Regions from separate parts of the Rossellomorea sp. LJF3 genome, predicted to be linked through region 1. Evidence: predicted binding sites of a transcription regulator. Region 1 holds the regulator's gene; the other holds the start of a gene.
The links. The regulator LexA, encoded in region 1, represses DNA repair genes until DNA is damaged. The targets are predictions, from matches to a motif close to CGAACATATGTTCG.
Positions count from the first base shown of each region.

Region 2: a site for LexA is predicted at 1,979-1,992, ahead of recA (recombinase RecA). Genes of this name have one in related genera too.

Region 1 is NZ_JBANLY010000041.1:5,552-10,100, reverse strand. It holds gene tkt (transketolase) at 1-833, opposite strand, end outside; gene V8G47_RS20405 (DUF896 domain-containing protein) at 1,024-1,257, opposite strand; gene V8G47_RS20400 (YneB family resolvase-like protein) at 1,363-2,013, opposite strand; gene yneA (cell division suppressor protein YneA) at 2,025-2,351, opposite strand; gene lexA (transcriptional repressor LexA) at 2,506-3,126, shown strand; gene glnA (type I glutamate--ammonia ligase) at 3,324-4,549, opposite strand, start outside.
Region 2 is NZ_JBANLY010000003.1:73,275-77,823, reverse strand. It holds gene pgsA (CDP-diacylglycerol--glycerol-3-phosphate 3-phosphatidyltransferase) at 18-596, shown strand; gene V8G47_RS04290 (competence/damage-inducible protein A) at 669-1,904, shown strand; gene recA (recombinase RecA) at 2,103-3,140, shown strand; gene rny (ribonuclease Y) at 3,587-4,549, shown strand, end outside.

The sequences.
Region 1 (4,549 bases):
GCTTCTTTCGTAAGCTTCATTTCATCTTCACCCAGAGGTGCACCATGAACGGCAGATTTACCTGATTTATTAGGGGCACCGTAACCAATGACTGTCTTGACTTCAATCATTGTAGGGCGGGATGTATCTCCTTGACCTTCTTCAATCGCTTTGGAAATTTCATCAAGATCATTTCCATCTTCAACTCGGATATACTGCCATCCGTATGATTCAAATCGTCCCTTAACACTTTCAGAGAATGATTTATCCAAGTCTCCGTCTAGTGAAATATCGTTGGAATCATAAAGAACAACAAGGCGGCCTAATTTTAGATGTGCAGCCAACGAAGCAGCTTCAGAGGAAACACCTTCCATTAAGTCCCCATCTCCACAAATGGAGTATGTAAAGTGATCGACCATATTATATTGGTCTTTGTTATATGTAGTGGCCAAATGTCTTTCAGCTAATGCCATACCAACTGCCATTGCAATCCCTTGTCCGAGTGGACCAGTTGTTGCTTCTACACCTGGAGTATGCTTGTACTCCGGATGTCCTGGAGTCTTACTTCCCCATTGGCGGAAATTTTTAAGATCTTCCATTGAAACATCGTAACCAGAAAGATGAAGTAGGCTGTACAACAGCATCGAACCGTGTCCCGCAGATAAGACAAAACGGTCGCGGTTGAACCATTCTGGATTTTTAGGGTTATGATTCATGAACCTTGTCCAAAGTGCATACGCCATTGGAGCTGCCCCCATAGGCATTCCCGGGTGACCGGAACCTGCTTTTTCAATCGCATCGATTGATAATGTACGAATTGTATTAATTGCTAATTGATCTGTGTTATCAAACATATGTCAGACATCCTTCCTTTTAATGTACCTTATTAATATTAATCTTCTTTGATAGTTTATACAACTATCTTGAATGATAACATGACTTTATGATCGTTGAAAATAAAAAACCCTCTAAATTTCATAAGGGAGGAATATGAATCAAAAAAACTTCCATGACCTTTCGAAATTGGCCTGGAAGTCTTTTTGATTAATGCATTTTTTTCTTAGTCTGTATATCTTGGATCTTTTTAGGTGTTACTTCATTTCCTTCCGGATCAAAGATTCTTGTATTTTCAATTGTACCCTTCATCGATTGACGGAACGTTTCTAGATATTCTTTTCTAAGTTTGGTCTGTTCTTTCGCTTCCTGCTCAGTTAGTCCGCTACTTTTGGACTTTTTGGCAAGTTCATTGATTCTATTCATTTTTGATTTTGAAAGCATCTATAAAAACTCCTTTATTGCATAGTTTGCAAACTCTAAAACATGACTAAAAGCAGTGTATTACACTACCGTCATGTTACTAGAATAAGGGAGATAAAACAAGGATTATGTATGTTCAAGCGACGTCATATATTCCTTGAAGCGTCTATGTACCGTAGCTTTGGATACATCGTATCCGAATCCCCTAAGAGTAGCAGCAATCTCAGCGAAGGTTAATTCATTTTTCCTTAATCGTACAATTTCCTCGACCGGCACTTCAATACGCTCCCTTCCTTCTACATTTCCTTTGTTTTTTAAATTTTTATGAGGTTGAAAGCCATTTTCCACAGCCCGCTTCATGCCCCGCTTAATTTTAAGGTTATGAAGTTTGCGTTGATATTCCTCCACCATACTGACAATGTTGATGACCATAGAATCGGATTCGGATAAATGTAATTCTCCACTATGGGTCTGGCTGATGATTTTCACTTCCTCTTTTAACAGACAGTGAATAAGGGCGATCTTGGCATTTCCCCTGCCGATTCTTGTTTCGTCCTGGATAAGCACAGCCTCAATTGATTTATCCCTGACCAGGTCCAAAAGTTCCAAAACACCTGGACGGTCCAACTCAAAGCCGCTCGCCTGATCCCTGATGACCGCAGTTACTTCATAATGATGTTCATGTGCCAATTTAATCAGTTCTTCTTCCTGCCGTTCCAAAGAAGTTTCCTGTGTATTTTTCTTGGTACTTACCCTGCAATAAATGACTGCTTTCATCTTCTATCCCTCTATTCTTCGTTCATGACCAGTTCGAAATCTGATTGGGTTGATATTGTTGGATTTTCAATAGGCAACACAAGTGATTCACCAGGTTTGATGGCAAAAGAGTTCAAATCGTTTTCTTCCCCAACCCAGGCGATAAATTCTTCCACTGTCATAGAATATTCTTCATTATACTGTTTGGCAATAGTCCAAAGAGTATCGCCCTCCTCTACTGTGATACTTTGGTAGGAAGGTTGATTTGTCATATTGATTAATAAGTAGCAAGCTGCTGAAAGGACTAAAACAAATAATATAATAATGTAAGAGAATCGATCCCAAATATGTGTAAACATAAAATTACCCCCATACGAATGTTTGTTCTGTTTTGTTATTTTTATTGTAATACGAACACTCGTTTGGTGTCAACAAAATTCGAACTTATGTTTGTATCAATAGTGGTGACATGCTATAATGGGAACATAAGATCTATAATAGAGGTGCGTGAATATGACAAAATTGTCGAAGAGACAGCAGGACATACTACAATATATTAAAGTCGCAGTCAGAGAAAAAGGGTATCCCCCTTCCGTACGTGAAATCGGGGAAGCCGTCGGTCTTGCTTCCAGTTCGACCGTACACGGACATTTAGCGAGGCTTGAAAGTAAAGGTCTGATCCGTCGTGATCCGACTAAACCGAGAGCGATTGAAATCCTGGACCTTGAAGAAGATACGATTCCGCGACAACGTGTAGTCAACGTTCCTTTAATCGGTAAAGTAACAGCAGGTCAACCGATTACGGCTGTTGAAAATGTGGAAGAATTTTTCCCTTTGCCCGAGCGGATGGCCCCTTCGGATGAGCAGGTTTTTATGCTTGAAATCATGGGTAACAGTATGGTCGAAGCCGGAATATTAGATGGGGATTTTGTCATTGTTCGCCAGCAGCAGACAGCGAACAACGGAGATATCGTCGTTGCCATGACCGATGAAGATGAAGCAACGGTAAAACGTTTCTTTAAAGAAAAGGATTATGTACGTCTGCAGCCAGAGAACTCAACAATGGAACCAATCATTTTGCGAAACGTCTCCATTTTAGGTAAAGTGGTTGGAGTGTATCGTCAAGTTCATTAAAAAAGGCATCCGGTATGCTAGGACATTTCCGGATGCCAATAACAGCCGGTTATCATAATAATAAAAAAAGCCTGAGGTTGGAAGCCGAAACATTCCATCCACAGGCTTTTTTCATATCGTTTTTTTCCCTGATCCCATCTCAGCCTGAACTTCTTGCAAAAAACCCTCAACGATATATCGTTGAGGGTTCCTGGTAATTAATACATTTGAATGTACTGTTCACGCTCCCAAGGATGTACTTGTGTACGGAACATATCCCATTCGATTTCTTTCGCTTCCACGAAATGTTCGAATATGTGTTCGCCAAGGGACTTAACAATTACTTCATTTGTTTTTAATGTTTCAAGAGCTGCATGTAGTGTTGCAGGAAGATCCACGATGCCTGCTTCTTCACGCTCTTTTTTATCCATTACATAGATGTTGCGGTCAATTGGCTTAGGAGCCGGTAGGTTATTCTTGATTCCATCTAATCCTGCCGCAAGTAATACAGCCATTGCAAGGTAAGGGTTTGCCGCAGGGTCGACACTGCGGACTTCAACTCGTGTGCTCAAGCCACGGGAAGCCGGGATACGGATTAGCGGGCTGCGGTTACGCGCAGACCAGGCAACATAGCAAGGTGCTTCGTATCCTGGAACTAAGCGTTTATATGAATTTACAGTCGGGTTTGTAATCGCTGTAAATGCAGTGGCGTGCTTAATGATACCAGCCAGGAATTGACGGGCAGTATCACTTAGTTGCAAGTCACCTTTTTCATCAAAGAAAGAGTTAACTCCATTTTTGAATAGGGACATATTACAGTGCATTCCTGAACCATTTACACCGAATAATGGTTTCGGCATGAATGTAGCGTGCAAACCGTGTTTACGGGCAATCGTTTTAACTACCAGTTTGAATGTCTGAATATCATCGCAGGCTTTTAATGCATTTGCATATTTGAAATCGATCTCATGTTGACCGGGAGCCACTTCATGGTGAGATGCTTCGATTTCAAAGCCCATTTCTTCAAGTTCCAAAGCGATATCACGACGGCAGTTCTCCCCTAAATCCGTAGGGGCCAGGTCAAAATAGCCACCGTTATCATTTAATTCTAACGTTGGTTCGCCATTTACATCTAATTTAAAGAGGAAGAATTCCGGCTCTGGCCCGAGATTGAAGTCAGTGAACCCAAGTTCCTCCATTTCAGCTAAAATGCGTTTTAGGTTATTACGGGGATCTCCCTCGAACGGAGTGCCATCCGGATTGTAAATATCACAAATCAGACGGGCTACCTTACCTTTTTCAGCTGTCCATGGGAAAACTAACCATGTGTCCAAATCAGGGAAAAGGTACATGTCTGATTCTTCGATACGGACGAATCCTTCAATGGAAGAACCATCAAACATCATTTTGTTATCTAATGCTTTTTCAAGCTGACTTAGAGGGA
Region 2 (4,549 bases), on a different contig from region 1:
GCATTGGAGGTAGAAAGGTGAACTTACCTAATAAGATTACAGTATCAAGGATATTTTTAATTCCATTATTTTTAATCATCATGCTTGCACCGTTAAATTGGGGTGAGATGATGTTTCTTGGAGCGGAAATGCCGGTCAAGCATTTTGTTGGAGCATTGATCTTTATCATTGCGGCAACGACGGATTGGATCGACGGGTATTATGCAAGGAAACTGGACCTAGTGACAAATCTGGGGAAATTCTTAGATCCGTTGGCAGATAAACTGCTTGTATCGGCTGCTTTAATCGTACTTGTCGAGATGGGTCTTGCGCCATCGTGGATCGTCATCATCATCATCAGTCGCGAGTTTGCCGTAACAGGACTTCGCCTCGTATTAGCAGGGGAAGGGGAAGTGGTTGCTGCAGGTCAACTCGGCAAGATCAAAACCTGGGCACAGATCATTGCCATATCTGCCCTTCTTCTCCATAACGCCATTTTCGAACTGATCAATCTCCCATTTGCAACGATTGCTCTATGGGTGGCTATGTTTTTTACAATCTGGTCAGGATGGGATTATTTCAAACATAATAAAAAAGCATTTGTAAATTCGAAATAACAGAGTACACCAGGGGATTGATTCAAATAGAATCATCCCCTTCTTTTCACCATATTTTAGGGGGGGATTAAGATGAATGCAGAAATAATAGCGGTTGGTTCTGAGTTACTGCTTGGACAAATCGTCAATTCAAATGCTCAATTCATTTCCGAGCAATTAGCCGAAATGGGAGTGAACGTGTATTATCACACTAGTGTGGGGGATAACCCTGCCCGTTTACAGCAGGCCATAGAGGTAGCGAAGAAGCGGGCGGACTTATTAATCTTTACTGGAGGTCTTGGACCTACAAAGGATGATCTGACTAAAGAAACAATTGCAAATGCTTTAGGAACGACTTTAAGCATGGATTATGAAGCATTGGAATCGATAAAAGGCTATTTTCAGAAGGTCAATCGTGAAATGACACGGAATAATGAAAAACAAGCCCTCATCTTATCGGGGGCCCATGTATTGAAGAACGAGCACGGCATGGCTCCCGGGATGTTATTGAAAAAGGACGGTAATGCTTATATGCTTCTTCCGGGGCCGCCGTCTGAAATGAGGCCGATGTTTGATAAGCACGGCAAACAGGCAATTCTGAACTTGATGAAGAAGAAAGAAGTCATCCATTCACGGGTACTTCGTTTCTTTGGCATCGGGGAAGCAGAGCTTGAAACGGATTTGGAAGATCTGATCGACAGGCAAACCAATCCTACGATCGCCCCTCTCGCGGGTGACGGGGAAGTGACCTTGAGGCTTACGGCTAAGCACGAGTCAAGGGACATTGCCGTGTCATTATTGGATTCAGTTGAAAAAGAGATCTTGAACAGGGTGGGGGAATACTTCTACGGATATGATCAGGATTCCCTTGTTGAAGTGGGGTTCCATTTATTAAAAGAGAAGGGACTTACCCTTTCATGCGCAGAAAGTTTGACTGGAGGACTGTTTCAGGCTCAACTGACGTCTATACCCGGAGCATCGGATGTTCTGAGTGGTGGGGTGGTCTGTTATCAGGATGAGGTCAAGAAAAGGATTTTGTCTGTTAATGATCGTACACTGAAACAGCATACAGCAGTAAGTGAGCAATGTGCACGAGAACTGGCTGAAAACGTTAGAGAGCTGTTTTCCACCGACATCGGGGTCAGCTTTACAGGTGTAGCAGGTCCGGATGCTCACCAAGGCCATCCTGCCGGGACCGTCTGGATCGGATTATCCATGAAGGATGGAACGACCAAGGCATTTCTATTGAACCTTGGAGGGGGCAGGAATGGGAACCGAATGAGAACGGCTAAGTATGGTTGGCACTATTTGATCAAGGAATTGAGTTAGTTTGTAGAGGCTGTCTTCTTTTTGAAGGCAGCTTTTTATCATTTTTTCACTCCGGCACATCCAAAGAAAAAAACCGAATGAATGTTCGATTTTTTTCTTGTTTTCTCTAATAAAAACGTTTATAGTATAGATAGGTTGGATTTGAGACAAACTTATAAGTTGTCGATTACAAGATTTATATTCAAAGGAGGAAGATTTGTGAGCGATCGTAAAGCAGCCTTAGATATGGCGTTAAAACAAATAGAAAAGCAGTTTGGTAAAGGCTCAATCATGAAGCTTGGGGAGAAAACGGACAGAAACGTAGTAACATGTCCAAGTGGTTCACTTGCACTGGACGCTGCTCTTGGAATAGGCGGATATCCACGTGGAAGGATCATTGAGGTATATGGTCCCGAATCATCCGGTAAAACAACAGTGGCACTTCATGCGATAGCAGAGGTACAGGCTCAGGGCGGGCAGGCAGCATTCATCGATGCTGAGCACGCACTTGATCCCGAGTATGCTCAAAAGCTTGGGGTAAACATAGATGAATTATTGCTTTCACAACCAGATACAGGTGAACAGGCATTGGAAATCGCTGAAGCACTTGTACGAAGCGGCGCGGTGGATGCCATCGTTATCGACTCTGTGGCAGCCCTTGTACCGAAAGCGGAAATCGAAGGGGAGATGGGAGATGCTCACGTTGGTCTTCAAGCCCGTTTAATGTCACAGGCCCTTCGTAAACTTTCCGGTGCCATCAATAAGTCTAAGACCATCGCAATCTTCATCAACCAGATCCGTGAGAAGGTCGGGGTCATGTTCGGTAATCCCGAAACGACTCCCGGTGGACGCGCACTGAAGTTCTATTCTTCCGTACGTTTGGAAGTCCGCCGTGCCGAAACCCTTAAGCAGGGGAATGAAATGGTAGGGAATAAAACGAAGATCAAAGTAGTGAAAAATAAAGTGGCTCCACCTTTCCGTGTAGCCGAAGTGGACATCATGTACGGGGAAGGAATCTCCAAAGAAGGGGAAATCGTCGATCTTGGGTCTGAATTGGACATCGTTCAAAAAAGCGGTGCCTGGTACTCCTACAATGAAGAGCGCCTAGGTCAGGGCCGTGAGAACGCAAAGATCTTCCTGAAGGAAAATCCTGAGATTCGTAATGAAATCATGCTGAAAATCCGTGAACATTACGGATTGGATACAGGCCGTGCCGAAACGGACGACCAAGGTGAATTAAGTCTTCTGGAAGACTAAGTGAGGAAAGAGAAGCAGACGTGATTTGGTTTGCTTCTCTCTTTATTATGTATGGGAATACGCGTTTTTGTGGAAAATAGTAACAATCCCTTTTCTCATAAATGGTGGGTAATCGATACAAGACAGGTTATACATACCCCGAATCACTGGTTGAGCCAGAACTTCTCAAAATAAAATGAAAAAGATGGTTCTGGTTAAAAAGCATTCACAAGCCCAATGCGACAGTGTCATTTTTTGTCGATTACAAAAAAACCCTTGAGAAATCTAGTGATAGAGGGCTCAACCCCTTGACAATAAATTTTCAGAGATTTAAAATTAACATGTATATTTTACAAATTTTTCGAATGAATATTTGAAAGCCTAGCGCTGTATATTTTGTTCAAGTGAGCAATGTACAAGCCGACATGTAAAAAACATGACAGTTCATAGCAAGAGGAGGTGAAATAATGCAACCTATTACAATCATCTTCATTTTGCTTGGCCTAATCGTCGGTGTAGTTGTTGGATACCTAATTCGTAAGTCCATTGCTGAAGCAAAGATTGCTGGTGCTAAAGGTTCAGCGGAGCAGATTTTAGAAGATGCGAAGCGCGAGGCAGATGCTCTGAAGAAAGAAGCACTTTTGGAAGCAAAGGACGAAAATCATAAACTTCGCACTGAAATGGAAAATGACCTTCGTGAACGAAGAAATGAATTGCAAAAACAAGAAAATCGTTTGATGCAAAAAGAGGAAAACCTCGATCGAAAAGATGAAACGCTTGATAAGCGTGAAGGCTTACTCGAGAGAAAAGAGGGGACTCTTAACGAGAGACAACAACATATTGAAGAGATGGAAAGCAAAGTGGACGAGATGGTACGATCACAGCAAACAGAGCTAGAACGTATCTCTAGCCTGACTCGTGATGAAGCGAAAGGAATCATCCTTGACCGCGTAGAAAATGAACTCTCCCATGATATCGCCATCATGGTCAGAGAGCATGAAACCCGTGCGAAGGAAGATGCAGATAAGAAGGCGAAAGAAGTCCTTTCACTGGCTATTCAACGTTGTGCTGCTGAACATGTGGCAGAAACAACGGTCAGTGTTGTGAATCTACCGAATGATGAGATGAAAGGTCGAATTATTGGGCGGGAAGGACGTAACATTCGTACGCTGGAAACACTTACGGGTATTGATTTAATTATTGATGATACTCCTGAAGCGGTTATTCTTTCTGGTTTTGATCCGATTCGTAGAGAAACGGCTCGAATTGCATTAGAGAAATTAGTTCAGGATGGACGTATCCACCCTGCACGAATTGAAGAAATGGTGGATAAGTCCCGCCGTGAAGTGGATGAGTATATCCGGGAAATTGGTGAACAGACAACTTTCGAAGTAGGCGTTCATGGGCTTCATCCGGATTTGATCAAGATC